3 regions of the Psychrobacillus sp. FSL K6-2836 genome follow, and region 3 is predicted to be linked to each of the others. Evidence: riboswitches for the same ligand, from Rfam matches in the RefSeq annotation. Region 3 holds a riboswitch; each other region holds the start of a gene.
What was found. A riboswitch is a leader RNA that binds a small molecule or an ion and turns the genes downstream of it on or off. The one in region 3 is predicted to bind S-adenosylmethionine.
Positions count from the first base shown of each region.

Region 1 (10,486 bases), 960 kb from region 3:
CTTCCTCTGCAATTAGTTGGACCCCAAATTCATACTCTGGATAGTCACCATTATCAATCGCATCATATAGGTCACGACGATGGAAATCCGGATCTTTCCCATTTAGCTTTTGTGCTTCATCCCATACAACCGAATGGGTACCCAGTAAAGGTTTCCAATGAAATTTCACAAAATGGGATTTACCTGCCTCGTTTATGAATCGGTATGTATTTACACCGAACCCTTCCATCATGCGGAAACTACGTGGAATCGCACGATCCGACATAGCCCACATTATCATATGCGCCGTTTCCTGATTGTTGGCAACAAAATCCCAGAACGTATCATGAGCAGTAGCTGCTTGTGGTATTTCATTGTGTGGTTCTGGTTTCAAGGCATGGACCAGGTCCGGGAATTTAATAGCATCTTGAATGAAAAAGACCGGAATATTATTTCCTACTAAATCATAATTCCCTTCTTCGGTATAAAACTTCGTCGCAAATCCTCTAGCATCCCGCGCTAACTCACCAGAACCACGTGATCCTGCCACAGTAGAAAATCTTACAAATACAGGAGTCTTTGTACCAGGTGTTTGTAAGAATTTCGCTTTTGTAAATTCACTCGCTGATTCGTATAGCTCAAACTCTCCATGAGCCGCATATCCTCTAGCATGCACTACACGTTCTGGAATTCGCTCATGATCAAAATGCGTCATCTTTTCACGGAAATGAAAATCTTCTATCAAAGTGGGTCCTCGTTCTCCTGCTTTTAAAGAAAATTCATCCTCAGATATTTTTAGACCCTGATTCGTAGTCATAGCTTGACCTTGATCATCCACACGGAATTCTTCTAATTGTTCATTTTTGTTGTTTCCATTTACTTTCTTATCCAAGCTATCTCCTCCTCTATTTTTATCTTCTCTTTTTTATTACCCTGTATGAACTTTCAAAAACCCTTTAAATAAAATCTATTATCAATTCCGATTAAATTTATCGGAATTGCTATTGACTTCATCTAGATGAAGTAGTAAGATTGTTTCAACAACTCCATACTACTTATTAAGAGAAGCTTAGGGACTGGTCCGATGATGCTTCAGCAACCGCCAAATCAATGGTATGGTGCTACTTCCAGCAAGAAACTTGAGAGATAAGTGCACAAAACTACTTACTCTTTTCGTTCTGGGAAGGGTTTTTTATTTCCCTTAATACCTACTTAACTAATATGAATAATAAAAATTAAAGGAGACGACAACTTTGAATAACCTGTACATCAAAACGGAAAAACAGCAACTATGGATCAAACGTTTATATGAGTTAGAAGATAAATTTAAAAGTAAATCCGCTGAAATTGATGAGCAATCTATTTTTCCAAAAGAAAACGTGGAGGATTTGATCAAGCTTGGATATGCAAGCCTTACTCTACCCGAATCATATGGCGGTAATGGATTTTCTGTCTACGATATGGTTCTTTTACAAGAAACACTTGCTAGCTTTGATGCCAATACGGCTTTATCTGTAGGTTGGAGCTTAGGTGTTGTTGGTGAACTATTCGAAAACAAACTTTGGACGAAGGAGAAACTAGACTTTTTTGCAGCAGAAGTATTAAATGGTGCACTCGTAAATCGTTCCGTTAGTGAAGCTCAAACCGGAAGTCCAACACGGGGGGGTAGACCTGGAACTACTGCCATAAAAAACGGAGATTCTTGGGTATTAAATGGACGTAAAATATACACGACCGCTTCCCCAGTACTTTCCTATTTTTTAACATCTGCTTGGATTGAGGAAAAAGAAAGAGTCGGTTTCTTCCTTATTCCTCGTAATACAGAAGGTCTTTCCATTGAAGAAACCTGGGATGTTGTATCCATGCGCGGAACTAGTAGTAATGACTTAGTACTAAATAACGTAATCGTTCATGAGTCGTATTTGGTAGAGCTCCCTGAATTCGCTAATGGCGGGAAGATAAATGGTTGGTTGCTACATATACCTGCGACCTATCTCGGGATCGCTCAGGCAGCAAGAGACTACGCAGTACATTTTGCGAATACACATTCACCGAATAGCCTGAATGGACCTATAGCACAGCTGCCAAATGTTCAGCAGCTCATTGGAGAAATAGATTTAGAACTTACGAAGGCTAGATTAGTCATTTACGGAGTTGCCTCTGCCTATGACAATGAGTCTACAAAAGAACTACTATCCAACGAAGTAAGCGTAGCGAAGCATATTGTTACTAATTCAGCTATCACTATTGTCGATAAGGCGATGCGTTTAGTTGGCGCCAAAAGTTTGCAGAGAACAAATCCACTACAACGTTATTACCGCGATGTCCGAGCAGGACTCCATAATCCTCCTATGGATGATATGACGATTAAAAAACTGGCACTTTCAGCTTTAGAAGAAGTAAAAGTGAAACTTCAATCAGTGGTCCCACGCTGATTGTTAACGGAACTCAGGCAAATTACGCCGCATCGTGCGGCAATGCCTGAGTGGCCAACATCCTGTTGGCTCGAGGCTCGCAGGATGCGAGTCACATAGACGAAGCCACACGACGTCGCGCTTTTCGTCTATGTTCTACGGCGGGCTTTTACGGGCAGTTGATCTACCATTACCTTTTTGTTACTTTTGCCATGTCTTGAAACGATAGTCATACTGCCCGTAAAAGCGGGATAAAAATAAAAACTTAGTAAAACGATAAGGAGAATGAATATGAATAAGTATTTTAAATTGGCGGTAGTTGGATTTGCTTCCATTGCAATTTTAGCAGCTTGTAATTCTGGAGAGGCTTCTACTTCATCAGAAGGTGGAGATGTTCGTAAGGTAAAAGTAGCATACGACATGGCTTCCAAACCTATCTCTTGGTTAGATGATAAAGGAAATGCTACTGGATACGACGTAGAGGTTATGAAATTAGTTGACGAATTACTTCCTGAATATGAATTTGAATATGTAGGTACTACAAGTGATGATCTATTAATCGGAGTAGAACAAGGTAAATTCCAGGTTGGAGTAAAAAATGCATTTTTTACAGAGGAGCGCACAGAGAAGTTTATCTATCCTAAAGAGTTTCTTGGGTTAAGTAGTGCTGGTCTAGTATTAAAAAAAGAAAATGAAGGTATTAAAACTTTAGAGGATTTTGCATCCGCTGGATACTCTTTAGCACCTATTGCCGCAAATAATGCCCAATATACAGTAATTGACGAATACAACAAAGCAAACCCTGATAACTCAGTTAAACTAGACGCAGGTGATGCGTTTACTGTAGACGTAGTTCAATGGGTCAATGAAGGTCGCGTTGACGGTGGAGTTATTATTGAAGGACCATTCCAAAAACAAGTTTTAGATGAAACTGGACCTTATTACAACTTAAAAGATGAAGTTGTTTACAATGAGTTCGCTGTTATTAAGACGTGGCCATTATTCAACAAAAAAGAACAAAAATTTGCTGATGCATATGACAAGGCTATTAAACAATTACAAGAAGAAAAGAAAACGAATGAACTTAGCACAGAATTCTATGGTCGAGATCTTTTTGAAGTATTAGATCAAGTAGAAAGATAAAGTGAAACTTCAATCAGAGGAGTTCTTCATCCCACTTATTGTTAGTTTTACCATTCGGGCTTTTACGGGCAATTGATCTCCCACTTATGCTTTGTTGCTTAGTCCATGCCTTGATGTGTGAGTTATACTGCCCGTTGATGCGGGATAAGATAGGATTCCTATAGAGGCTGTTTAGCGTAGGATGCGCTGGCAGCCTTTCAAAATTTTATGGGGGGAATAATGCGTAATATGGAAAAATACTTTGATATAGCATACATATGGAATTCACTACCAGTATTGCTACCATTTTTAAAAGTAACTTTTATGGTTGCAGGATTGTCCATTATTTTCGGGACTTTTCTCGGTTTGATCCTTGCTGTGATGAAGCTTGGGAAGAGTAAAATTGCTCAAAAAATAGCAAATTTCTATACAACCATTTTAAGATGTACTCCATCTATCGTGCTACTATTTTTAGTGTATTACGGTGTGCCTGCCATAGCCGATAATTTCGGATTGTATTTACATGATTTAAATACAGCAGTATTTGTAGTCATTACCTTCACCCTACAATTTGCAGCTATTATGTCGGAGGTTATTAGGTCTGCCTATGAGTCCATCGAAAAAGGGCAATTTGAAGCCGCTGTTAGCGTTGGTTTAAGTCCCTTTCAAGCGTATAGACGGATCATTTTTCCACAGGCATTGGTCGTTGCATTGCCTAACTTTGGAAATGGTCTTATCGCATTACTTCAGGAGGGGTCTCTTGCTTATACGATCGGCTTAATCGATATCGTTGGTAAAGCAAATTTAATCATTGCAGCAAACTATAATACGCATGCTTTAGAAATTTTCATCGCTCTTGCGATTGTTTACTGGGTTTTATCTATAATTATCGAAAAATTCTTTGGAAAGCTTGAAAAAGTATTTAGCAAAGGAAAGCATACGATTAACACAAATTAAGGAGTGTAAATAATGTCGGAAGGTTTAAATTATACATTTTTAATAGACACATTCTTTGTTGCATTATCCGGTGTGCCAATTACGCTTCTTGTTACGATTGTAGCTTTGCTTATTGCACTACCTTTAGGCTTTTTATTGGCTTTAACACGCATCAATCAAGTGCCCGTATTAAACTGGTTCTCAAGGATATACGTTTCCTTCGTAAGAGGTACGCCAATTATTATTCAAATATTTATCGTTTATGCAAGCGTACCTTTAATACTCTCTCTTTTCTTTGAAAGATACAACATCAATATAAACGTCTACGATATCAACCCTATTTGGTACGCTTTTATCGTTTTTTCTTTCAGCACAACCGCCATATTAATTGAAGTATTTAGATCAGCTTTAAGTACTGTCAACAAAGGACAGCTAGAAGCAGCGCAATCAGTTGGCCTCTCAAATTTCCAAGCCTACCGCCGAATCATTATACCTCAAGCGCTAGTCGTGGCAATGCCAAATATTTGTACAGCTACCGTAAATCTAATAAAAGCTACATCACTCGGTTATGCAATGTCTCTACAGGAAATCACATTAAAGGCAAAAGTAGCAGCAAACGTAGGTTATAACTATGTGGAAGCTTATATAGATATTTTCCTTGTATATATTATTCTGTGCAGCCTTGTCGAATACGGATTTAAACTATATGAAAAACGCCTACGCAGATACAAATATGTGAGCGCTTAAGGAGGGGTATCGAATGTTAAAGATCAATGATATTCATAAATCATTTGGAAAAAATGAGATATTAAAGGGAGTAGACCTATCCATTGATAAAGGTGATGTAGTAGTCATTCTTGGTCCTAGTGGATCTGGAAAAACGACATTATTACGTTGCATCAACTTTTTAGAAAAAGCCGATAGTGGTAAGGCAACTTTTGGCGATTTACAAGTAAATTTGCATGATGCCTCTAAAAAAGATATCCACACCATCCGACAAAAAACAGCTTTCGTATTTCAAAATTATAATTTATTCAATAATAAAACTGCTCTCGAAAATGTAACAGAGGGTCTCATCATCGGTCGTAAAATACCTAAATCCGAAGCAATTGATATTGGAAAAAAAGCTCTGGACAAGGTAGGTTTATCTGACAAACATGATTCCTATCCTAGTCAGCTTTCCGGTGGTCAGCAGCAGCGTGTTGGAATCGCACGAGCAGTAGCATTAAACCCCGATATTATTCTATTTGATGAACCAACCTCTGCACTAGACCCCGAGTTGGTTGGAGAAGTACTAACAGTCATGAAAAATATTGCCAATGAAGGTACTACTATGTTAGTCGTTACACATGAAATGTCCTTTGCAAAAGATGTCGCAAACCGAGTTATCTTTATGGATGGTGGAGCAGTAGTTGAGGAAGGTACACCTCATGATATTTTCGTAAGTCCAAAAGAAGAACGCACGAAGAAATTCTTAAAACGCGTATTACCAGAGGATTATACGTTTCATATTTAGGACAATAAGAAGCTGGTCTTCTAAGAACAGAAAGGCAGATATGCCGTTGACTTCCACTCCGAGCGGACGCTTTCCGTGGGCACGGCTTCAGCAGCTTCCCTCGCTTACGCTCAATCTAGGGTCTTCAGCTCGCGCTGTTCCCACTGGAGTCGCCGCACTGTGCTCCAATCAACTAGGTCCACCTTATATAGACGAATAATTGGATAGAAAACCGCCTAAATATACATGTTTTATCCTAAAATAAATAAGGATGAAATAGACTCCGATAAAAGGAGATCTACTTTCTTCTTTCATGATAAAATAGTATTCCTTACCGGACAGACGGTTTTATCCCTTTATTAACTTTGACTATTCTTATTGTCTAAGCTAGAGGCTACGCTAAACCTTTTAGTAGAGTACTACTCACTTAAATGATTGGAGTGAAATGTGGTGACACTAGCGGGATAAGCGAGAAAGTCGAGACCCCGCAGGGAGCGTAGCGAAGACATTGGCCAAACTTTATTTGGTCAATGTCTTTGCGACGAGTAACCCCAGGAGCATATGTTTTCAACGAGGAGGCTCGACCTCGCCCGCGGAGGCCAACAGGATGTTGGTCACAAAGGCTTTGCCACAGGACGTGGCGCACTTAGCCTTTGTTCTCCACATGTAACGGAAATCACTGTATTATTTATTCTTTAAAGTCCCATGAATCCAGTGTTCACGCTATATTTTTGTATATACTTATTATCTAAGAAGCGGCGGAAAATGACTAAATCATTTTCCGCCGCTTTTATGATTGATATTAATTTAACCCATAATATTATAGCCAGAATCTACAAAGATAACTTCACCTGTTACACCACTTGATAAATTACTTAATAGTGCAACGGTCATATCTCCTACTTCTTGTTGCGTCACGTTTCTTTTTAATGGTGACTTTTCTTCAATTTGGTGCAAAATCGTATTGAAAGAAGAGATTCCTTTTGCAGCCAATGTGCGAACTGCTCCAGCAGAAACAGCATTTATACGTACATTGTTTTTCCCTAGGTCCAAAGCCAAATACTTAACAGATGCTTCTAGAGATGCTTTGGCGATCCCCATTACATTATAGCCTTCTAGTACACGTTCAGCACCTAAGTATGTCATTGTTACGATAGATCCACCTTCGGTCATAAAAGGCGTTGCTTCTCTGGCTGCAGCAATAAGCGAATAAGCACTTGTATCTTGTGCAAAAGCATAGCCTTCTCTTGAAGTTTGTAAAAAGTCACCTTTTAAATCTTCCGCATGTGCAAAGGCAACAGAGTGTACTACACCATGGATTACTCCAGCTTCCTCTCCAATTTGTTGGAATGCAGCCTTAATACTATCATCATTATTTACATCACATTCTACTACTAGTTTTGCCTCTAAATTATTATCTTTCAATAACTTTTCTATTTTTCCAAGGGAACGTTCTTTACGGTATGTAAAAACAACATTTGCGCCTACTTCAAATAACGACTTCGCTACTCCCCATGCTAGGCTACGCTCATTTGCAACACCCATAACAACAATATTTTTACCTTTTAATTGAATTAAGTCTCTCATAAGTACCTCCAATTTATTATTCACATATATTATACCTGTTATTAGCACCTGGTTATTAGTTTAATCATACCATAAACTCTCCTGATTGTAATAAATCATTTTGTGTTTTGCCCTGTCTTCTGGTTGTAATATTTGTAAAGAAACTGTAAACATTCTACCTGAGTCTTCTAAATGTAAGAGTTTTAGTTGTAATAAAAGTGAAGTGGATTTATTTCCCACATGGTCCCATTACTTTTACATGCTAAAATCAAGGGGCAAAAGATTCTAGGAGGTAAACAATGAAAAAACAATTAGTTATCACTACATTAACAGCTGTTATCAGTTTAAGTACAATAAGTGGAATTGTCCCTGTTGATCATAATGAATACAAAGCCTCGGCTGCAACAATAAATTCTCAAAATAACCAGCAAGCAGTAGAAGCTAAAGCAGACCAATTAATACAAACTGCAAAAAGTTTAATCGGTAAGTCTACGTATAGCAATACTGTGTACAAGCCTACTTATCCTTACAAATTTTCATGTGCAACTTTTCTCATGTATATATTCGAAAAAAATGGAGTTGACTTAGCTACATACAATGAAGACTATATGATGAAACAGGGTTCATATGTTGCAAAGAGTCAATTGCAAAAAGGGGATTTGCTTTTCTTTGATAGCAGAGGCGGAAGTATTCCTAATCACGTAGCTATGTATATAGGTGACAATAAAGTCATCCATATGGCAGACCCTAAACAAAACATTGTCATTTCTGATTTAGATAGCAAGCCATATTATAAAGATAATTATATTACAGCACGAAGAGTGTTACCTACTCTACTCCCTTCTAACCCAGCAACTAAAGGGGATAATATTGTTACTAAAGCTTATAGTTTAAAAGATAAAGTGACTATGGGTACTGTTAATAGTCCGTCGTCCTTACGTTTTACGGCGACTGGGTTTGTAGACTATATTTATAAAACAAACGGAGTCACATTAAGAACTACAAATATTAAAGAATTAATGAAAAAAGGAACCACAGTTTCTAAAGCTAACTTGAAGAAAGGTGATCTAATTTACTTTAATAGTGTGGTGGGATCAAGCAATCCAACAGTGGTAGGTATCTATGCAGGAGATCATCGTATTATTGTCCCTAGTTCAAATGGGGTCACATCAAGAGTTCTATTTGTAGATTATTACAAGAAGCATTATATTACTGCAAAACGTGTTTTCTAAGCAGACCACATCCACTAATATGGTTAGTTAACTGGGTAAAAGAAAACCGGTCCTTTTAGCTCAAAAGCTGTTTCTAGCTTTTTCGAAGTGCTTTGGACAGACTTCTTGCAATTTATTATTATCGAATGATTTATTTGAGAGTCTTGTCGCGACTACGTCACGACAAGACTCTCTTTTTTGATGATTTTATGGAATTTAGGTTCTATAATTTATAACGTTGGTGAAAAAATCACCTTCTCCAGATTATTGGAGAAGGTGATGGGACTTCACTAACGTTATTTTTATTTTAATAGAAAACAAGTGAAGCTCCCCATAGAATTAAAGTCGTCGAAAACCATCATCTTGGAGGGAAATGTTAAGCTAGTCTACGCATTATTCTTTTTTAAACTATTAGCAAAATCAATCATAGACCTGCTTGACATTGGCCCCTTAATCAACAAAATTGTTTGATAATTCAACTTTGGTTTTAAAACTTCCATTACTCCTTGTACATTTTGGAATATATGGACATCCGCCTTAGTACCTTCTTTTAACGCCTGCCTTGCAATTTCTTCTGCTTTGCTTCCTATAGTTATCAAACTATGAATATTCCTTTTTGCAACAAGGCTACCGATTTCTGCATGATACTTTTTTTCAAAGTTTCCTAATCGATTAATATCACCGAGTACTAAAATAACGTTTTTATCTACCCCAATTGTATCTAATACATTTAATGCTGCCTCAACGGAAGTAGGATTATTTGTCCATGTATCATCAATTATTGTACTTCCACCAATTCCATTTGAAAATTCAAGGTGTCTGGTCATATTTTGAAATGTCGCTAGACGAGGAATTGCATCCTCCAAATCCATCCCCATTACGTGAATAGCTGCAAGCGCAGCAAGTGCATTATAAACCTGATGTTCTCCGTATCCAGAGATGAAAGCTTTAAATGTTTTATTTGAAAAATGAAAAGAAAAACTCATGCCCTTATTTGTAAACTTTACATCCGATGCTCTGAAATCAGATTTTTGACTACTTCCAAAGTAAATAATTTTCCCCTTAAAATTACGTAATGACACTTTCTTCGTATTTATATCATCTGCGTTTATGATTAGTGTACCGTCTTTTGACACTCCATCTACTATTTCTGACTTAGCTTTTATATACCCTTCGAGATTACCACAACCATCTAAATGATGAACGCCAATATTAGTAATTATCCCAATTGTCGGCTGATAAATCATACACTGATGTTTTATATTACCCGAGTTACCCAATCCAAGCTCAAAAACTGCCGCTTCGGTTCGGTCATTGATACCCACCAAATAAGGTAGGGATTGCCTTGGTTCATTCTTACTGCTTATAGATGCATGAACATTCCTATCTTCACTTAGTATATGTTTAATCATTTCCTTCGTTGTCGTTTTACCACATGTACCTGTTATAGCTACAACTGGAATGTGAAAAAGTTTTCGATAATAATCCATGAATCCCCAATATGCTTGCACGAGACTTTTAACTTTTATTACTGTAGTATTTGACATTGCACCTTTCATTTCCTCTTTAGGTTTATCGGTAATCACAAGAGATGGTCCCTTATTATCTATTTCTTGCCAGTTTATAGAATCGCTTCTGCTAACAAACATTAGCGTATTTCGTGTCGTAAGTTCGTGTCGTTTATAATAGATAGCATTTCTGACATACCAAAGTTCAGAACCACTTATTAGCTCACCTTGGATTAAATCCCTAATCTCTTTTAC
Region 1 covers NZ_JBBOOM010000001.1:2,559,614-2,570,099, reverse strand. Annotated here, with positions in the region: gene MKY37_RS12210 (catalase) at 1-871, opposite strand, end outside; SAM riboswitch class I at 1,032-1,132, shown strand; gene MKY37_RS12205 (acyl-CoA dehydrogenase family protein) at 1,233-2,414, shown strand; gene MKY37_RS12200 (transporter substrate-binding domain-containing protein) at 2,685-3,536, shown strand; gene MKY37_RS12195 (amino acid ABC transporter permease) at 3,756-4,472, shown strand; gene MKY37_RS12190 (amino acid ABC transporter permease) at 4,485-5,198, shown strand; gene MKY37_RS12185 (amino acid ABC transporter ATP-binding protein) at 5,212-5,967, shown strand; gene fabI (enoyl-ACP reductase FabI) at 6,754-7,533, opposite strand; gene MKY37_RS12175 (C40 family peptidase) at 7,812-8,744, shown strand; gene MKY37_RS12170 (UDP-N-acetylmuramoyl-tripeptide--D-alanyl-D-alanine ligase) at 9,110-10,486, opposite strand, start outside.
Region 1: another riboswitch for S-adenosylmethionine. It lies ahead of MKY37_RS12205 (acyl-CoA dehydrogenase family protein); the one in region 3 lies ahead of MKY37_RS07390 (methionine biosynthesis PLP-dependent protein).

Region 2 (10,486 bases), 1.4 Mb from region 3:
CCCAGTCTCTTTTTTTGTATAACCCATAAAGTGTTGAAAATAACCCATAAATATCTCTAAATAGTCCTTAAATTAAGCAAGATAGCCCATAAAAACTGCTTTAAGCGCCCATCAATTATCCATTCAAAACTTTATCAGACATGAATGTATGTACTTCGTCTTCTGTGTATCCAAGCTCCGTAAGTATTTCTTTGTTATGCTGACCAAGAAGTGGGGCGGCATATTTGAATTGTCCGGGTGTTTCGGAGAATTTAGCCGGAAACCCTAGAGTTTTCATTGCTCCTGCTACAGGATGCTCGTAATCTAATATCATATCTCTCGATAAAATATGTTCATCATTCAGTGTTTGATCATACGAATAGATAGGTCCAGAAGGGACGCCGCCAGCATCTAATAACTCTAGCCAGAATGAGGAGGGATGTTCTCCGAAAACTTCCTCTATTTCAACCTCAAGTTGACTAGCATTTTTTGCTCGAATACTATTTGTTAAAAATCGTTCATCTGTAAGCCATTCTGGTTTTTGGACAACATGTAGGCAAAACTTTTCCCAAAGCCTCTGATTTCCTGCACCAATAAGGATAAATCCATCCTTTGTTTTATAGCCTTGGTAGGGTGCAGAAACACGATGTGCCGTGCCATTTCTTTGGGGTACTTCACCTTTACCAAAATAAGCTGCAGCTTCCCACACAGTCCATGCTAGACCCGAATCTACTAAAGAGACATCAATATATTGTCCCGTGCCTTTTTTGAGGCGATAAATATAGGCGGATAAAATAGATTGGATGGCCGTTTGTGCTGCTGCAATATCATGTATAGCAATACCAACTTTGACAGGTTTTCCTCCTTTTTCTCCAGTCATATCGATCAGCCCAGAAAGCCCTTGGGCCATAATATCATACCCACCCTTATCTTTATAAGGGCCTGTTTGACCATAGCCGGAAATAGAACAATATATCAAAGCCGGGTTTAAAGCTTTCAACGTATCATAATCAATTCCAAGTTTCTTCGTAACACCTGGACGATAATTTTCGATAAAAACATCTGCCTCTTTAATAAGTTTATATAATACCTCTAAACCTTGTTCTGTTTTTAAATTTAGACAGATTCCGCGTTTGTTACGATTTACCATCATATACATATAGCTTTCTTCATTTATATACGGCCCCATGCTTCTAGTGTCGTCACCATTTGGGTATTTTTCTACTTTGATAACATCCGCACCCATATCTGCTAAAACCATCGTGCAATAGGGTCCAGCGAGAACCTGTGATAAATCCAGTACTTTCATACCTTTTAATGCTTGTTCCATCGTCTATCTACCACCTTATTTTTCCCTTAATCTTTTAATAGCTGAAGTTTCTTTACTTCCTCTAAATTACGAGCACCACTCAAGGAAATGGAAACTCTGGTCTCTTGTAGGAAATTCTCTAAAACACGTTCTACACCTTCTTGACCTCCAGCAGCTAAACCCCAAATTACTGGACGGCCTATACAGACTGCAGTTGCACCAAGTGCTAAAGCCTTTACTGCGTCAGAACCTCTTCTTATTCCACTATCAAATAAAACAGGAATTCGACCATTTACAACTCGAACTACTTCTGGAAGGGCATCGATGCTCGCAATTACACCATCTAATTGACGACCTCCGTGGTTAGAAACGATTACTCCATCTAATCCTTTTTCTATGGCAAGTTTAGCGTCCTCAGGATGAAGTATACCCTTTATCAAAATCGGTAAAGTTGTATGCTCGCGTAACTCTGAAATATTCGACCAATTTAAAGTAGGATGGTATATATTTTCTATAATATTATTAACGATGGTTTCTTGAGAATGATCGCTAAGCGATGCCATGAATACTGGATCTGATGCATAGTTTCCTTGTCCAAATCCTTGTTTTAATGGAGAGTATTGATTACGAACATCTTCCTCTCGCCAACCAAGCATCGTTGTATCAACGGTTACTACAATTGCTTCATAGCCAGCAGCCTCAGCTCTTTTTACCATACTAAAGGAGATTTCTTTATTTTGAGAGGACCAATATAATTGGAACCATTTTGAACTACCTTTTGTTTCTGCAGCAATTTCTTCAATAGAATAGCTAGACACCGTGCTTTGGATATAAGGAAATTCAAATTTTGCAGCTGCTTTAGATACCGCTAATTCGCCATCTTCATGGGCGATTTTATTTACCCCAACAGGAGCTATGAAAAGGGGATGGGGATATGTATGTCCTAAAATTGTTACTTCTGTATTTAAAGTCGATACATCCGTTAAAAAACGGGGGATAATCGAATACTTTAAAAAAGAATCTGTATTTTTTTTATAGGTTTCTTCACCACCAGCAGAAGAACGAATATACCCAAACGGACCAGGTTGTAATGCTCGTTTCGCCGTTCCTTCTAATTCGGCAAAATTAATTGGATAATGGACGTTTGACTCAATATTTTTTAATAATAAATCATTAGTGGACATATAGAACACCTCTTATGAGAAATTTGGTTTTCTTTTTTCTAAAAATGCTTGGATGCCTTCTTTATAGTCATCGGAGCTAAAGGACTCTAAGATAAGCTCCTCAATTTCTTTTGTTTCTTCATTATCGCCATCAATAATTGCTTGAATTACTTGTTTAATACCGTTATTAGCAACGGAAGACTTACGAATAATTTTATTGGCAAACTCGAGACATTTTTTCTCTAAATCTTCCATGGGATAAATATAGTCGATTAAGCCGATTTCTTGTCCTTCTTCAGCAGTGATTAGTTTTGCTGTATATAATAACTCTTTTGCTTTTGTAGTTCCGATGAGATTTACTAACCGTTTTGTACTAACAAGATTATAAATAATGCCTATGTTTGCAGCGGTGATACCAAGTTTACTACCCGAAGATGCGAATCGGAAGTCGCAGGAATTAGCAAGCTCCAATCCACCCCCAATAGCTAACGTCTTAATAAGAGCAATGGTAGGTTTAGGGAAACGATATAATTTTTCAATAGATTCAAGTGTTGCATCGTTATAATCCTTTGCTTTTTGGGAAGAGAAGCGATTTTCTAGAAACTCTGTTATATCGGCACCAGAGGAGAATGCAGTTTCATCCGCTCCTTTAAGTATTAAAAGTTTAACTTGCTGATCTTTCTCCAGTTCACTTAATAATTCACCTAATTGCTTAAACATAGCCAGGGAGAATGAATTCTTCTTATCCGCTCGATTAAAGACAAGCGTCGCAATAGAACCATTGCGCTCTACATATAATAGATTTGTCATTTTGGAGCCTCCTATTAATCTTTTTTAATACTAGCTGCGATACGGTTTCCGATAGATTGGATACTTTGTACAAGGATGATCAATATAAATACAGTCGCATACATCACGTCTACTTCGTATCTTAAGTGACCGAAACGATATGCTACGTCACCTAAACCACCTGCTCCAACCATACCAGCCATTGCTGTAGCACCGATTAAACTGACTGTTGAAATGGTTAATCCTAAAATAATAGAAGGGCGAGCTTCTCGAAGTAATACATTCCAAATGATGGCGCGTGTACTAATACCCATTGCGGTATATGCCTCAATTACTCCATTTTCCACTTCTAGTAAAGCTGACTCCATTAGACGTGCGATATAAGGTGCAGAATAAATTACTAATGGAACAATAACACCTTTTACACCAATAGATGTTCCAACTATCAACTTTGTAAAGGGTAGTATGAAAAAAAGTAAAATGATGAAAGGAACTGAGCGTACAATATTAATGATTAAATTACTAAATTGATAAATAATTTTGTTATCAAATGCCTGCCCAGGTCTAGTTAGTACGATTAAAATACCTAATGGAATCCCTATTAATACTGAGAAAAAGAGAGAAATACCAACCATTTGAAATGTTTGTACAACAGATTCGCCGATAATCGGCAGCCATTGTTCGATAAATTGATCAATTCTACTCATGTGATTGTCCCTCCAGTTCTTCTGTTGCTACACCTTGTGATTCTAAATAGTGGATAGCATTTCTAACCTGTTCTTTGTCGCCTATTAAGTGAACGACTATATTTCCAACAATGCCATTTTTCAATTCAATAATATTGGCAGTTAAAATATTAGGCTGGACATTAAATTTCTGACTAACTTCAGCTAATAATGGTTTTCCAGTGCTTTCCCCGACAAATGTTAAGCGAGTAACCGCACCCGTAACATTTAGTTGAGAAATCAATGAGGAAGATAAATTACGCTGACTAATTGTATTTAAAAACTTTTTAGTAGTAGGGTGGTTAGGTTTTGTGAAAAGATTAATGGCTGTATTTTGTTCAACAATTTCTCCATTTTCCATGACATATACATGATCACAAATTTTTTGAATGACATTCATTTCATGGGTGATTAATAGAATAGTGATTCCTAATTCCCGATTTATCTTTAGAAGCAAATCCAAGATGGAATCAGTTGTTTCCGGGTCAAGTGCGCTTGTTGCTTCATCACTAAGCAAAACTTCTGGTTCCTGCGCTAGTGCACGGGCAATGGCGACACGCTGCTTTTGACCACCAGATAACTGGTTAGGGTAGTTCGTATGTTTGTCAGTCAATCCAACTATTTCCAAATATTGTTCCACACGTTTTTTTACTTGCTCTTTATTATAGCCAAGTAGCTTTAGTGGAATGGCGATATTATCATAAACAGTAGCCGTTTTTAATAGATTAAATCCTTGAAATATCATGCCGATTTTATTGCGGGTTTCACGCAGTTTAGGAAAGGGAAGGGAAGTAAGTTCTACTCCGTTTATGAAAACTTTCCCTTCCGTTGGCTGTTCAAGTAAATTTACGCATCGAATCAGGGTACTTTTACCAGCACCACTATATCCAATGACACCGTGGATTTCTCCTTTATTTACCTGAATGTTCACTTGCTTTACTGCTTTTACTGTTCCACTTTTGCTATTAAACTCTTTCGAGACATTTTCTAATATAATCATTTACTATCTTCCTTTCTAAAGAAAACGCTACCGAAGTCGGTAACGTTTTCAAGTCCATTATTCGTCCCAGCTTGCTAATACAGAACCTTTAAACTCTTCTTCGATGAATTTTCTTACTTCTTCAGATTGATATGCTTTTACCAACTTTTGAATCGTTGGATCATCTTTGTTTTCCGCACGAACTACAATATAGTTCACATAAGGAGAGTTTGATGATTCAAGTAAAATAGAATCATCTTTTGGACTGATTCCAGCAGCCAGTGCAAAGTTTGTATTGATAGCAGCTGCATCTACTTCACTAAGTTGTTTTGGTATTTGAGCAGCTTCTAATTCAATGAATTCTAGGTTTTTTGGATTCTCTTCAATGTCATAAATACTAGCTGTCTCTCTTTTGTCTTCTTTAATTTTGATATAACCAGCTTCTTCTAAGATATATAAAGCACGAGCACCGTTTGTTGGGTCATTAGGTAAACCAAAAGTTGCACCGTCTGGCAGATCATCAATTGACTTGTATTTTTCTGAATATACACCCATCGGATTTAGTATTGTTTTTCCTACTGGTACTAAGTCAGTATTGTGATCCTCGTTAAACGTGTCTAGGAAAGGTTCGTGTTGATAGCTATTCGCATCTAAATCACCTTCTGATAATGCTGTGTTAGGTAGAATATAATCTGAGAATACTTGAAGTTTGACTTCTAATCCGTCTTTAGCTGCAACTTCTGCAGCCACTTCCACAATTTGTTCATGTGGTCCTGCAGTTACACCTACTACTATTTTGTCCTCGTTAATCGCTTTTGTTTGTGAATCTGCGTCGCTTCCACAAGCAGCAAGAGTACCAGTTAAAAGTACAGTTGATAACAATAGTCCTAATTTCTTCATTTTTCATTCCTCCGAATAATTATTAAGAACGTTGTATAAATATAAAAGCCTCTCTTCCATTAGAAAGAGAGGCGCAAATATACGTTTGTCCTCTCTTATCTATCAAAACAAAATGTTTTGCAGGATTTAGCACCTTTCCACATACTGTTAGTATGTGGATGGTTGCCGAGCTTCATCGGGCCAGTCCCTCAGCTACTCTTGATAAGAGATATCAGCTATTAAGTTTTCCAACAGTTCATAAAATATAATTTACTACATCAACTTATGAAAGTCAACACACTTTTTTTATTGTTGCATATAACATTCGAAATAGTTTATGTTTAATAACAATAAATAATTATACATTAGGAGTGTGTAAGCGTTGTCAAAAATTAGAGTAAATTTTGCGGTAGGACAGCTAGGGAAGGTTGTAGGTGCACGTTTGGTTTATGGAACTGACCTACTAGAAGGGATAGAGGAGTTGTGTAAAACAAATGGAATTAGTTCCGCTACTATTCTTAGCTGCTTTGGTAGTTTTCAAAGAAGTGGATTTGTTTATTTGATCCCAAACGAAGATTCGCCTATAGGTGTAGGCTACAATAATCTTATTGTAAAAGAGGGACCAATTGAATTTTTGCAAGGAACAGGGGTTGTATGCCAAAGAGATGGGCAGTTTGAAACACATTTTCACGGCTCGATATGTGACCAAAATGGTAATATTTTTGGTGGTCATTTTATAAAAGGCGAAAATCCTGTTATTACAGTAGACCTAGTATTAGCTGAAACTATGGAAATGGAGTTTCGAAGACAGTTTGACGAAGAAACAGGTGCGAATCAGTTTTACCCAGTAGAAACAAATAAAGAAACACCTAACCAGCTACTTAAGTGAATAAATGACAGAGACTGGGACAGAAGTAGAAATTTTATTGGATTAGGAGAAACCTTTACTAAATAATGGATAATTAATAAAATTGATTGAAATGGAGGGGCAACTCCTACTGGAATAGGGTGACGCTTGAGACTAAAGGCTCAGGCCGCGCCAGTGGAAAGCGTCCCTGGAATGGAAATCAATTTTGTGCACAGCAAAAAAACAGCATTTTTCTCACAGAGAAAAATGCTGTTTTGGGGTTCTGTCCCAGCCTCTTTTAAAATAAATTCAGTTTTCCAATACGTGTAATTGCTTCTTTCAAACGTTCTTCATCGACTAAAAGACCAACTCGAACATATCCTTCGCCGTAAGTACCAAATCCATTACCGGCAGCAACAGCTACGTCTGCTTCTTTCAAGAGTAAATCTGCAAAAGCTTCACTTGTATAATTATTGGGTACAGGTAACCATGCGAAGAAGGAACCTTTGGGTGCCTTTACCCGCCAGCCAATACTGTTGCAAGATTCGATTAGGGCATTTCTTCTACCTTCATATAAATTCACTAATTCTTCTACACATTCCTGACTTTCATTTAACGCAGCAGTGGCAGCGTCTTGAATAGCAGGGAAAAGACTAACAAATAAATGGTCTTGAATTATATTAATAGCTTCAATAATTTTAGCATTTCCTACAGCAAAACCAACTCTCCAGCCGGCCATATTATACGTTTTGGATAGAGTATACATCTCTATGCCAACTTCTTTCGCACCTTCTGCCTGTAAAAAACTTACTGGCTTCACGTCATCAAATCCGATTCCTCCATATGCAAAATCATGAACAATAGCAATATCAGTCTCTTTCGCTAACGTAACAGTCTCTTGGAAAAAGTCTAAAGTAGCAATTGCCCCAGTAGGGTTATTAGGATAATTCAAATACATCAGTTTGGCTTTTTGTTTTTGCTCCTCCGTTAAAGAGCTGTAATCAGGTAGGAAATTATTTTCCTCGATTAATGGCATCGTGTTAAACTCAACATTTGCAAGTCCCACCCCTGACAAATAATCAGGATAGCCAGGGTCTGGAAGAAGCATTAAATCATTTTCATTCATCAGTGCTAACGGAAGCTCGACTAAACCAATTTTAGTTCCAAATAAAATTGCCACTTCCGTTTCAGGATCAATGTCCACATTATATTCTCGTTTATAGAAATTGGCTGCAGCTTTTTTAAAATCCCCAGTTCCACGAAATGGACTATACTTATGATTTAGTGGATTAGCAGCAGCTTCTTGCAGTGCTTGTACAATATGAGGGGGGGTAGGCTGATCAGGATTACCCTGTCCTAAATTAATCACATCTCTACCTTCTAGAACTGCTTCTCCTACTTTTTTTACTAGTGTAGCAAAAAACTGCGAAGGTAGACTTTTTAAACGGTTTGAAAATTCCATATACGTAACCTCGTTTTCTAATTAGTTGCATTTGTTAGTCAAATCTTATAATCTTTTTATAATTATGTCTATAGGGGTGTCAAAATGAGGATTGCTTGTGTCCAGTTAAATATAGCTTTTGGGAATCCAAAAGAAAATTTTAGAAAAGTGGAAGAGAAGATTCGAAAAGCGGCGATGTTAAATGCAGAAATCGTTGTACTGCCTGAAATGTGGAATACTGGTTATGATTTAACACATCTTGAAGAAATAGCTGATATAAACGGGGAAGAAACCAAAAATCTCTTGACGGGGTTAGCAAAAGAGTTACAGATTCATATTATTGGTGGATCAGTTTCAACGAAAAAAGATAATCATTTCTTTAATACAATGTACATCGTAAATAATACTGGAGAGCTGATTGCAGAATATGACAAAGCTCATTTATTTAAATTAATGGATGAACATCTTTATTTAGCAGCAGGATCGAACAAAAATATATTCACCCTGAATGATGTCGAAATGGGTGGCGTTATTTGTTATGATTTACGCTTTCCAGAGTGGTTCCGGATGCATTCATTGGCTGGAGCGAAAGTAATTTTTGTACCTGCACAATGGCCAGCAACTAGAGTTGATCATTGGAAAATCTTATTACAGGCTCGAGCAATTGAAAATCAATGCTTCATCGTTGCAGTTAACCGAGTTGGAGACGATCCTAATAATTCATTTAACGGAAACTCAATGGTAATTGCACCATGGGGAGAGGTTCTTTGGATTGGAGCCGATGAAGAAACAATCGGATTAGTAGATATCAATATAGAGGAAGTGGAAGAAGTAAGAAAGAGAATTCCTATATTTAAAGACCGTAGAGTAGATATATATTAAAAGTTATATTGCTATCTGTATTGACGTACAGATAGCTTTTTTGTATGGTTTTCTAAAGGGGGAATTATAAATGGTAGAAAAAATTCACGCTATTCAAGATGAATACCCAGAGGATTTCGCATGGTGCTACGGTTGCGGGAGAATGAACAAGGAAGGACATCGCTTTCGTACGGCATGGGATGAGGAACAAACAGTGACGATTTACGAACCAAAGGAAGAACATATCGCTATACCTGGTTTCGTATATGGTGGGCTAATTGGGGCATTAGTCGACTGTCATGGCACAGGGTCTGCGTCACTTGCACTACACCGAAAGAATGGGTTTGAACCAGGTAGTGGAGAAATACCGCCACGCTTTGTGACAGGTTCTTTACATGTAGATTTCCTAAAACCAACACCGCAAAAAGTTACGCTAAAAGCAATTGGCAAAGTGGAGGAGATCCATCCTAAGAAATTCAAAGTCACTACTGAAGTCTTTGCAGGAGAAGAGCTCTGTGCTCGAGGTGAAGTTATCGCTGTATTAATGCCTGCAACTTTTGGAAAACAATAAAATATCTTGAGAACCTGCTAATAAAACATATTTTTTAATAGCAGGTTCTTTTTATTTTGGTTATGTTAATTGGTATTATGATACCAATCCTCTCCTTAATAGCTAAGAATCACCTAATGTTGAAATACGGATAAATTAGTCTCCCATGAAAATTAATAAACACTCAAATCCTATAAAATGTAAACGACCCATGCTTAGGATACTGGAATTTTCTGTTTAATTGTCCGCATTTTTTTCTTTGAAATATATATAAAGATGTTACTCTTGCAAGAAACATATATCCCTAAATCTACAGATTTTATGTCGCAATAGCATTAAACAATGTTTAATTTCTTTTCTTACAATTTTGTTAAATTATGCTATCATATCACTACATGACACTAGGAGAGGTTATATGAAATATGAAAAGGTTTTTAAAACCACGCTTGCAATCATTGGATTTCCATTAATGTTAGCAAATATGTACTCTAATAAGAAACATAAAGTAAGTGGATTAGGTAGTCTAGTGAAAATAAATGATAGATTAATCCATACTATTGATACTGGAAGAAATGATTCGAAATATACAGTAATTTTAGATGCTGGATTAAGTTGTTGTTCAATTGATTGGTATTATATTCAACCAAAAGTTTCTGAGTTTTCGCAGGTTATTTCATTCGATAGGGCAGGATATGGATGGAGCTCATCTGCAAAAGGAAAATATACAAGTGAAAACGTGGTTGAGGATTTGATAAAAGTTTTAGAAAAAATAAACGCAAAACCTCCGTACATATTAGTAGGACATTCATTTGGAGGTTTAAATATGCGATTGTTTGCTAGTAAATATCCAGAGAAAGTGGCAGCTTTAATTTTAATAGATTCAGTACACGAAAATAGATATTTAAGTAGTGAATGGGATGCAGAACGCAAGAACATTCATAAGAAAAACTTGAGGTTATTTAGA
Region 2 covers NZ_JBBOOM010000001.1:176,584-187,069, reverse strand. Annotated here, with positions in the region: gene MKY37_RS00990 (CaiB/BaiF CoA transferase family protein) at 116-1,309, opposite strand; gene MKY37_RS00985 (alpha-hydroxy-acid oxidizing protein) at 1,336-2,472, opposite strand; gene MKY37_RS00980 (enoyl-CoA hydratase/isomerase family protein) at 2,485-3,261, opposite strand; gene MKY37_RS00975 (methionine ABC transporter permease) at 3,276-3,947, opposite strand; gene MKY37_RS00970 (methionine ABC transporter ATP-binding protein) at 3,940-4,965, opposite strand; gene MKY37_RS00965 (MetQ/NlpA family ABC transporter substrate-binding protein) at 5,023-5,844, opposite strand; SAM riboswitch class I at 5,937-6,052, opposite strand; gene MKY37_RS00960 (PPC domain-containing DNA-binding protein) at 6,206-6,712, shown strand; gene MKY37_RS00955 (pyridoxal phosphate-dependent aminotransferase) at 6,969-8,132, opposite strand; gene MKY37_RS00950 (carbon-nitrogen family hydrolase) at 8,217-8,993, shown strand; gene MKY37_RS00945 (PaaI family thioesterase) at 9,064-9,543, shown strand; gene MKY37_RS00940 (alpha/beta hydrolase) at 9,938-10,486, shown strand, end outside.
Region 2: another riboswitch for S-adenosylmethionine. It lies ahead of MKY37_RS00965 (MetQ/NlpA family ABC transporter substrate-binding protein); the one in region 3 lies ahead of MKY37_RS07390 (methionine biosynthesis PLP-dependent protein).

Region 3 (10,486 bases):
ATAGTTTGCAATTTTTTGCGCAGAATGAGCGGATTTCTCAAAACGCACACTTAATGTTTTGATGCCTTGGATTAAAGAAAATGAATCCTGTGCTCCTAAAATAGCACCGAATGAGTTTTGGATAAATGCCAAACGTTTACCTAAATCCTCGTCTCGTGTAACCGCAAGTCCTGCAATGATATCGCTATGTCCAGATAAAAATTTGGTGGCACTATGTAAGACGACATCAACTCCTAAGTCAAGTGGACGCTGATAAATCGGTGTCATAAATGTATTGTCTAAAAAGGTTAAACAATCATTAGATTTCGCAAGATCCACAACAGCAGAGATATCTGTAATACCTAAGCATGGATTAGAGGGAGTTTCGATATAAATTAATTTTGTATTTGGCTGAATGGCACTTGCGATGGCTTCGACATTCGTAAAATCTACAAAAGTATGCTCGATACCAAAACGCGGCAATACCTCAGTAACAAAACGGAAAGTACCACCGTATACATCTTCTGTTATTACGATATGATCGCCTGATGACAAAAGCATAAAAGCAGAAGAAATAGCTGCGATTCCTGAAGCAAATGCCAGTCCTCTAGTGCCCCCCTCTAATTCTGCAATCGTTTTTTCCAGTGCATCCCTCGTAGGATTTCCCGATCGACTATAGTCATAAGGTCCAAAATCATCAAAGCCTCCTTGATGGAAAGTGGAGGATAAATAGATAGGAACATTGACAGCTCCAGTTTTTATTTCTGAGTCTCCCCGAGTAGATGCCACGATTAGGGTAGTTTCTAACGATTCTTTATAGCTGCTCATTAGTTAGCCACCTCACTTTCTAAAGTATTGAATACCTGTTTCAAATCCGCTATTAAATCATCTGCTTCCTCGATTCCTACAGAGAATCGGAGCAGGCTACTGTCAACTCCACGTGCATTGCGTTCTTCCTCTGGGATATCCGCATGTGTTTGTGTAGTAGGATATGTGATGAAGCTTTCCACACCACCAAGACTTTCAGCAAATACAATTAGTTTCAGACTCTCTAGGAAAGGAGCAACCCATTCACTTTTTTGCAAACGGAAGGAAAGCATACCACCTATACCAGGATACAGAACATCCTTAATTGAATGCTCATTCTTCAAAAAAGCTGCAATCTTTTTTGCATTTGTGTCATGCTGCTTCATACGAAGATGAAGTGTTTTTAATCCTCTTATTAATAACCAAGAATCGAAAGGAGAAAGAACAGCGCCTGCAGCATTATGGTTGGTTTGCAATTGTTCACTAAGTTCAGTACCTTTTGTGACTACAAGTCCCGCAAGTACATCGTTATGACCTCCAATATATTTTGTGCCACTATGGATGACAATATGGGCACCCAATTCAATAGGTCGCTGTAAATAAGGGGTTAAGAATGTATTGTCTACGATCAACAATAATTTATGCTTTTTTGCTACATCTGCAAATAGTTGTATATCGATTTCTTGCATCAAAGGGTTTGTTGGTGTTTCTATAAACAAAGCTTTTGTATTTTCATTAATTAAAGCATTTACTTCTTCAGCTGATTCAAACTTTGCATATGAAGTACGAATATTGTAGGAATCTGCATACTGGTTAAATAATCGATACGTCCCACCGTACAAATCTTCAGGAGCAATAATCTCATCTCCCGAACGAAAAAGGGATAAAACTAATTGTATTGCCGCCATGCCGGAACTACAGGCAAAGCCAGCATCTCCACCCTCTAATTTAGCAATTCCTTCCTCTAAAATAGCGCGTGTCGGGTTCTTAGTTCGCGTGTAGTCGTATCCTGTAGATTGACCGATTCCATTATGTATATATGCTGTTGATAAATATATAGGCGGGTTTACAGCGCCGGTTTTCTCATCACTATGATTTCCTAATTGCACCAACTGTGTATCAATACTGTTCTTTGACATAAATATTCATCCTTTACAATTAAAATAAAAAAAGAGGATTCTCTAATAAGAAGAGAACCCTCGGGTAAATATCGAAGTTTGTCTTCTTATCTTCAAGACGTCACACGTCTATTGGAGTTAGCACCATACCTCGACTTGGCTGGTTGCTGAGACATCTTCGGGCCAATCCCTCCGTCTCTCTGGATAAGAAAAAATATATGAAATTATCAAAATTTTAAATTTAAATAAGCTTAACACGTAGTAGGTATTAATACAATACGCTTTTTGTTTAATATTATGACCAAAGTGTCAAAATTAAAACAATTACACCGAGTATTAAAGATATCCACCCTACTACTAACTTGTGAGAATAAGCTAAAGCTACTAGCCCTAAAAGAACTGCTCCAGCACCTAACCAAAGCGGAGCATAAAAGAAACCTAGCACCCCTAAGACTATGCCTAATAAACCGACCCATAAACCTGTAGAAGAATTCAACATCCACACCTCCCATCCTATAATGTAGGAACCCCAAGGTATAGCGTCCCTCCACATATTATATGAAGGGAATAGGGAGGGGGTATAAACAATCTGCTGAATGATTGCAGAGTTGAGTGGTGTCACCGTAGATATTTTGCACTTTTTCGAAATTCCAACATGACAAGCCTCTCAAAAAAATAATTCTTTCCAAAGCCCTCGAAAACGGTAGAAACAGGTTTTAAACTTAAAGTAGGCATGAGCTTTCAGAAAGTCCTTTATTGTAATAAACAAAATACTATAATGTTGGTTAGGATTTGTTATACAAACCAGATATGGATACTAAATTACTTTTGATTGAAACTGCTACAACCCTTTTTCAGCAAAAAGGCTACAAAACTGAAGGACTCAATGAAATTTTAAAAGCCTGTAATGTTACAAAAGAAACCCTTTACCATCACTTTCCAAATGGCAAAGACGAACACTTGATTACTTGTTTACATGCATAAAAAGAAGATGTACAACTGAAGATGCCATAATATCAATGATTGATACGTTAATTCGTAGTTTTGAACGGTACTATTACGAGCTATACATTACGCGAATCGCAAGATCAGTCACGAGAATCGCAATATCATATAGTCAAATCGCAAGAAGCCCCTCAGGAATCGCAAGTTGGGCACCAATTTTTACTGAATCGCAAGTTAGAGCCTCCGAATCGCAAGGTCAGTCACGAAAATCGCAAGATCATATAGCCAAATCGCAAGAAGCCCCTCAGGAATCGCAAGTTGGGCACCAATTTTTAATGAATCGCAGACACCGTTATGATTGCAGCACCCACGGCTCTAATTAGCATGGAAATATAAGGGAATGCATATTCGCCAGTCAATATCAATATTAAAAAAACGACTTTCCGTTCAAAAGGGAATGGAAAGTCGACTTTTTTGTATTGAATATGTGTTACAAACTTAGACACATTTTTATGGCTTATTGGACGCAACCATCAGTAGTTATAGGCACAAAGGAATGCGTATGCGCAACTTTCAGATGTATGTCCGCAACATTTAGCACAGTATGCGCAATCTTCAGATGAATATCCGCAACGTTTAACACAGTATGCGCAACAAATTAGTTATGCGCAACCTTCATTTGGTTACACGCAACATAGGAATGCGTATGCGCAACTTTCAGATGTATGTCCGCAACATTTAGCACAGTATGCGCAATCTTCAGATGTATATCCGCAACGTTTAGCACAGTATGCGCAACAAATTAGTTATGCGCAACCTTCATTTGGTTACACGCAACATTGGAATACGTATGCGCAACTTTCAGATGTATATCCGCAACATCTAACCTGATATGCGCAACAACAAAGTTTATAAAACCCAATAAAAAAAGAATGACCCAAAAAGCGAGTCATTCTCTAAAATAAGTATTTATTTCCCACCAAGCATGTTAAATAATCCACCTGCAATACTGCCTTCACCTTTTGAACCACCACCTGGTGTTTGTGGGGCAGCAGCAAATACTTTACTAGCTAATCTGCTAAATGGAAGTGATTGGATCCATACGGTACCCGGGCCACGTAAAGTAGCGAAGAATAATCCTTCTCCACCAAATAAGGCTGTTTTAACTCCCTTGACCATTTCGATATTGTAATCTACATCCGCAGTCATTGCTACTAGACATCCAGTATCTACTCGTAAAACCTCACCTTGCTGTAGAGACTTTCTATGGATAGTTCCTCCTGCATGAACGAAAGCGAGACCATCACCTTCTAGTTTTTGCATTATGAAACCTTCACCACCAAAGAAACCTGCTCCTAGCTTACGTTGAAATTCAATGCCAATCGTAACCCCTTTAGCTGCAGCTAGAAATGCATCCTTTTGACAAATAATTTTGCCGCGGTATTGACTTAAATCCATCGGAATAATTTTGCCTGGATAAGGTGATGCGAAATAGACATGTCTTTTTCCACTACCGGTATTAGTAAATGTTGTCATGAATAAACTTTCTCCTGTAAGCATACGCTTACCTGCACCCATTAATTTGCCCATAAGACCGCCACCGCTACCACCAGAACCTGAGGAGCCATCGCCGAAAATAGTTTCCATTGAAATGCCATCTTCCATCATCATTAAGCTGCCTGCTTCTGCAACAACCGTTTCTTTTGGATCCAATTCAATTTCTACAAATTGCATATCATCTCCATATAATTTGTAGTCTATTTCATGATTATTCATAATCTAGCTCCTCCTAAATTGTTATTAACCAATTATACGATATGAAAGTTAAAAAGTTTCATTCTAAAATTCTAAATATTTTAAAGGGATTTATAAACAATTATCGAATATATTATTAATGGAAGCGTTTACATTTAAAAGTGAAAAGAGGGAATAAAATGAAATTAACAAATTTTATTGATGGAAAATGGCAGGATGCTGGGAGTGCGGAGTATACGTCAGTGTTAAATCCTGCGAATGGGGAGCAGCTTGCAGAGGTCAAGCTATCTACAGAGGAAGATGTAAATCTTGCAGTAAAAGCGGCAGTGAATGCTCAAAAGAAATGGGCACTCGTTCCTGCACCAAAACGTGCGGATTATTTATATGAGATTGGAAGAATAATGAAAGAAAAGAAAGAGCATCTAGCTCAAGTGTTAACAAAAGAAATGGGAAAAGTGATTGAAGAGGGACGGGGAGAAGTACAAGAAGGTATTGATATGGCATTTTATATGGCAGGTGAAGGGCGTCGTTTGTTTGGCGAGACAACTCCATCTGAATTGGCAGACAAGTTTGCGATGAGTGTCCGCGCACCAATTGGAGTGGTGGGACTCATAACTCCTTGGAATTTTCCAGTTGCGATTGCTACGTGGAAATCATTCCCTGCTATTGTTGCAGGAAATGCATTCATTTGGAAACCAGCAACAGAAACTCCGATGATGGCATATGAAATGGCTAAGATCTTTGATGAAGCAGGATTACCACCTGGAGTTGCTAATGTAGTTTTTGGATCCGGTTCGGAAGTTGGTACGGCTATGATTGAGCATCCAGAAGTGAAGGTTATTTCGTTCACTGGTTCTACAGAGACAGGGAGTAAAGTAGCGGAGCTTGGTGGTCGTCACTTAAAGAAAGTTTCCCTCGAAATGGGTGGGAAAAATGCAGTAATCGTAATGGAGGATGCAGACCTTCCATTAGCAGTAGAGGGTATTTTATGGAGTGCCTTTGGAACTGCAGGACAAAGATGCACAGCATGTAGCAGGGTTATCGTGCATAAAGATGTAAGAGAAGACTTAGAAAGAATGCTCTTAGAACAAATGGAAAAACTAACGATTGGCGATGGATTAGATGAAACGGTCAAAATTGGTCCAGTTATTAATAAAAAAGCTCTGGAGAAAATCCATTCCTATATAAAAATTGGACAAGAGGAAGGGGCTACTCTCTTAACGGGAGGGACCATTTTAAATGAGGCGGAGCTATCAAAAGGGAATTATTACGCACCAACTCTATTTACAGACGTGACACCGAATATGCGAATAGCACAGGAGGAAATCTTTGGTCCAGTTGTTTCCTTAATAGAAGTGAGTTCACTAGAGGAAGCCATTGAAGTAAATAATGGAGTGAAGTTTGGACTATCAAGCTCGATTTATTCGAGTGATGTTAACAAAGTATTCCGTGCACAGCGTGATTTGGATACTGGAATTGTATATATTAACGCAGGTACAACAGGTGCAGAAATTCACCTACCTTTTGGAGGAACAAAAGGAACTGGAAATGGCCATCGCGATTCAGGGGTAGCAGCATTAGATGTGTATACAGAATGGAAGAGCATATATATAGACTATAGTGGGAAATTACAGCGTGCACAAATAGACACTCAAGTAATAGGGGGATGATTACATGATAGTTGCTGTATTAGGTGCAGGGTTAATGGGGAAAGAAGCAGCTCGTGATTTAGTATTAAGCCCGAATGTGGAAAAGGTTTTATTATGTGATTTAGATGTGGGACAGGCGAAAATGTTTAAGGAAAGATTGCAAAACTCCAAAATTGAAGTATTGAGACTTGATGCAAACGAAGACGATAGTATACGTAAAATAATGAAAGAAGCAGATGTAGTGATAAATGCATTATTTTATACGTTCAACGAAAAAATAGCTAGGCTCGCTGTAGAAGTAGGAGTACATTCTATTGATTTAGGAGGACATATTGGAGGGGCTACAGATAATGTATTGATACTTCATGAAAAAGCTAAGGGCAAGGGGATTACACTAATACCTGATCTAGGTGTTGCTCCTGGAATGATCAATATATTAGCTGGATACGGTGCTTCCAAACTTGATGAAGTGAATGCTATTCGATTGTATGTTGGAGGAATACCAGTAGAGCCTGAGGGAATTTTTGGCTACAATATCGTCTTTTCATTAGAAGGGGTGTTCGATCATTATACAGATGCTTCACACGTTATAAGAGATGGGAAGTGTCAAGAAGTACCATCTCTTACAGAAGTAGAATCGATTACCTTTGAAGAGTATGGTGAACTAGAGGCATTCCATACAGCTGGCGGTACTTCAACTCTACCAAAATCATTTCCGAATGTAGATACGCTTGAATATAAAACAATTCGATATAAAGGGCACGCAGATAAATTTAAACTCCTCGTAGACTTAGGGTTAACGAACAAAAATACAGTGGTAAATGTAAACGGCAATATGATCAAGGCACGAGATGTATTGAAGGAAGTCCTAACTCCACAGCTACTACTTGGAGATAAAGAGGACGCAGTATTGCTACGGGTCATCGTAGAAGGTTTAAAAGACGGGGTCCCTACCAATTTTACGTATGAAATGGCGACCAAAAAAGACTCCCTTTCAGGTGAAACCGCAATGGCTAGAGCAACAGCAAATACTATTTCCGTTGTTGCACAGATGATTGGAAACAGCGTCATTAAAAATCGCGGGGTGTATCCTCCCGAACTAATCGTTCCTGGTGAATTGTATATCCGAGAAATGGCAGCAAGAGGTGTAGAAATAAGAGAATCCATTACTAGAGGTGAGTAAAGATGAACTTTGACTTCTCAGAAGAACAAGTGCTATTGCGTAAAACAGTTCGACAGTTTGTAGATAATGAAATAATTCCTCATATAGCAAAATGGGAATCAGACGGTGCATTTGATCCTGCCATTTGGAAAAGACTCGCAGACCTAGGTTTGATGGGTGTATGTGTGCCTGAAAAGTATGGTGGAAGTGGAATGGATTATAATTCACTTGCAATCGTTTGTGAGGAATTGGAGCGCGGCGATACTGCTTTTCGGACTGCAGTTTCGGTTCATACTGGTTTAAACTCCATGACTTTAATGCAGTGGGGATCGGAAGAACAAAAACAAAAGTATTTAGTTCCACAGGCTACTGGTGAGAAAATTGGAGCATTTGGCTTAACAGAACCAGGTGCTGGTTCAGATGTAGCTGCGATGTCTACAGTAGCAGTGCTAGACGGAGAAGACTATGTCCTAAATGGTCAGAAGACATGGATTTCACTATGCGATGTGGCGGATCATTTCATCATTTTTGCATACACGGATAAATCTAAAAAGCATCATGGTATTAGTGCGTTTATCGTCGAGCGTACGTTAAATGGCTTCTCATCTAAAGCCATTAAAGGTAAATATGGCATTAAGTCAGGAAATACAGGAGAACTGTTTTTTGATAATATGCGCGTGCCAAAGGGAAATCTTCTCGGAAAAGAAGGAGAAGGGTTTAAAATTGCCATGTCTGCTTTGGATAATGGGCGATTTACAGTAGCTGCAGGAGCAGTCGGGCTTTCTCTTGCGTGTCTAGAAGCAAGCGTAAAATATAGCAAGGAGCGTCAAACATTTGGAAAAGAGATTGGCAGGCATCAGCTTGTTCAACAAATGATTGCAAAAATGGAAGCTGGTCTCCAAATGAGTCGTCTTCTCGTATATCGTGTAGGAGAGCTAAAAAACAAAGGTGTGCGCAATACAAGAGAGACTTCTCTAGCTAAATGGCAGGCATGTGATTTTGCCAATAAAGCTGCGGATGATGCGGTGCAGGTGTATGGTGCCTATGGATATTCAGATGAATACCCGGTAGCGCGATATTTGAGAAACTCAAAAGCTCCTGTTATTTATGAAGGAACGCGAGAGATTCATACAATCATGCAGGCAGAATATGTCCTCGGTTACCGTGAAGACAAAACGTTAAGCAATATGCTACCGAATTGGCCATTTGATGAATAAAAATGATTGCTAGCTTTGTGTTAAGTTGGCAGAAAGTAAGAGCTAGACCAATAAAGAAAAAAGCTCCCGTTTAATAATTCGGGAGCTTAATCTGCGTAAATTTACATTTATTCTATTTAAGCATCTTACTGAGAGGGATAGGAATACTACTGAAATCTAACTATGTTTAAAAGAAAAATAGACCAATACTTATAACTAATCCACTTAGTAATAGGATAATTACACAGTATCCCATAATATCCTTTGCTTTTAAACCAGCAATTGCTAATGCAGGTAATGCCCAGAAAGGTTGAATCATGTTTGTCCACGCATCACCCCATGCAATGGCCATTGCGGTCTTAGCGTAACTAAGGTCTAAAGCAGATGCAGCATCTAGCATAATTGGTGCTTGCACTGCCCATTGTCCGCCTCCAGATGGGACAAAAAAGTTTACAATTCCCGCAGCAAAAAATGAAAATAGGTAAAAAGTATGCTCATTAGAAATACTGATAAATGCCTCAGATACGACACCTGCAAGTCCAGAAGCAACCATCATCCCCATGATCCCTGCATAAAATGGAAACTGAATAACGATATCACCAACAGTTTTAGCTGCATTTTTCACTGCAACTAAGAATCGCTGAGGTGTGCCATGACAAATTATACCGAGAATGATAAATATTAAGTTAACAATATTAAGATTTAAATCAAATCCTTTATTCATAAAATGTTGAACTAGATATACCAAACCAAGCAATCCGATTAAACCAGTTAGAATATAACTCTTTTCTAATCGAAGAGCAGGTGTGAGATTTTTTGTATTCTTTTCAACAGTTTCTTCTTCCTCTAGTAGAGCAGGGTCAATAGAGAATGTTTCTTCTTTACTTGGCATCATCCATCTGTTTAATAGTGGAACAGAAACAAAAAGTGCAATTACAATAAATAGATTGTATGTAGTAAATAAAGTTTCTGTAGTAGGTACAATACCCATTATGTCTGCGAAGGGATGTCCTTCCGTCGCGATAGATAGTGGAATAGAACCGGCTAAACCTCCGTGCCAAATGATGAAACCAGAATAGGCACTAGCAATAAGTAATCGATAGTCCACATTTTTAACTTGTCGTGCAATTTCCTTGGCAAATAGAGCCCCGATTACTAAACCAAATCCCCAGTTAATCCAGCAACCGATAAGTGAAACGACTGATACTAGTAGAATAGCAGCTCCTGGGGTCTTTGCTATACCAGCAAGAGAGCTTAATATTTTTTTAAAAACTGGACTACTTGCTAATACATGTCCTGCCAATAGTACAATAACCATTTGCATTGTGAAGGATAATAATCCCCAGAATCCATCTCCCCAATAAGTAGCCATCTCAAGAGGAGTAGAGTCTGTTAGAGTTACTCCCAGTAAAAATACAAGTATCGTTAGTATTGCTACAAAAATATATGGATCAGGTAAGTATCTTTCCATTAAGGAATTAGTAAATCGTGTTAAAACCTTCAAATTAATGTCCCCCTTTGTTTTGTTATCCTGCCCCCTCTTAACCTATGATAAATGAACACTAGTTAATTCGCTATACAATTCATAATGTTTAATTTATATCAAAAGAGATTGAGGTGAATAATAATTTCTGAATTTTCTTCCTATATGTGTAACTAATTCCTTTTTTTAAAGTCTAATGGGGTAACAAAGAGAAAAGGAAGGGTGATCCATATTGAAAAGGTGGATTATTTCAATAGGAATATTAGGTTTAGTTGTCAGCTTAGCTAGCTTATTTTATTTCACTAAATTATCTGTGACAGCACAGTCAGTTGTGCTATCGGGTCAAGTTTTTCAAGCATCTTTTTCTTCTGCTATTGGAAAGGATGCATTAG
Region 3 covers NZ_JBBOOM010000001.1:1,595,610-1,606,095, reverse strand. Annotated here, with positions in the region: gene metC (cystathionine beta-lyase) at 1-807, opposite strand, end outside; gene MKY37_RS07390 (methionine biosynthesis PLP-dependent protein) at 807-1,925, opposite strand; SAM riboswitch class I at 2,009-2,115, opposite strand; gene MKY37_RS07385 (hypothetical protein) at 2,200-2,400, opposite strand; gene MKY37_RS07380 (TetR/AcrR family transcriptional regulator) at 2,715-2,888, shown strand; gene MKY37_RS07375 (TIGR00266 family protein) at 3,819-4,625, opposite strand; gene MKY37_RS07370 (aldehyde dehydrogenase family protein) at 4,784-6,274, shown strand; gene MKY37_RS07365 (saccharopine dehydrogenase family protein) at 6,279-7,436, shown strand; gene MKY37_RS07360 (acyl-CoA dehydrogenase family protein) at 7,439-8,632, shown strand; gene MKY37_RS07355 (short-chain fatty acid transporter) at 8,799-10,115, opposite strand; gene MKY37_RS07350 (beta-propeller domain-containing protein) at 10,327-10,486, shown strand, end outside.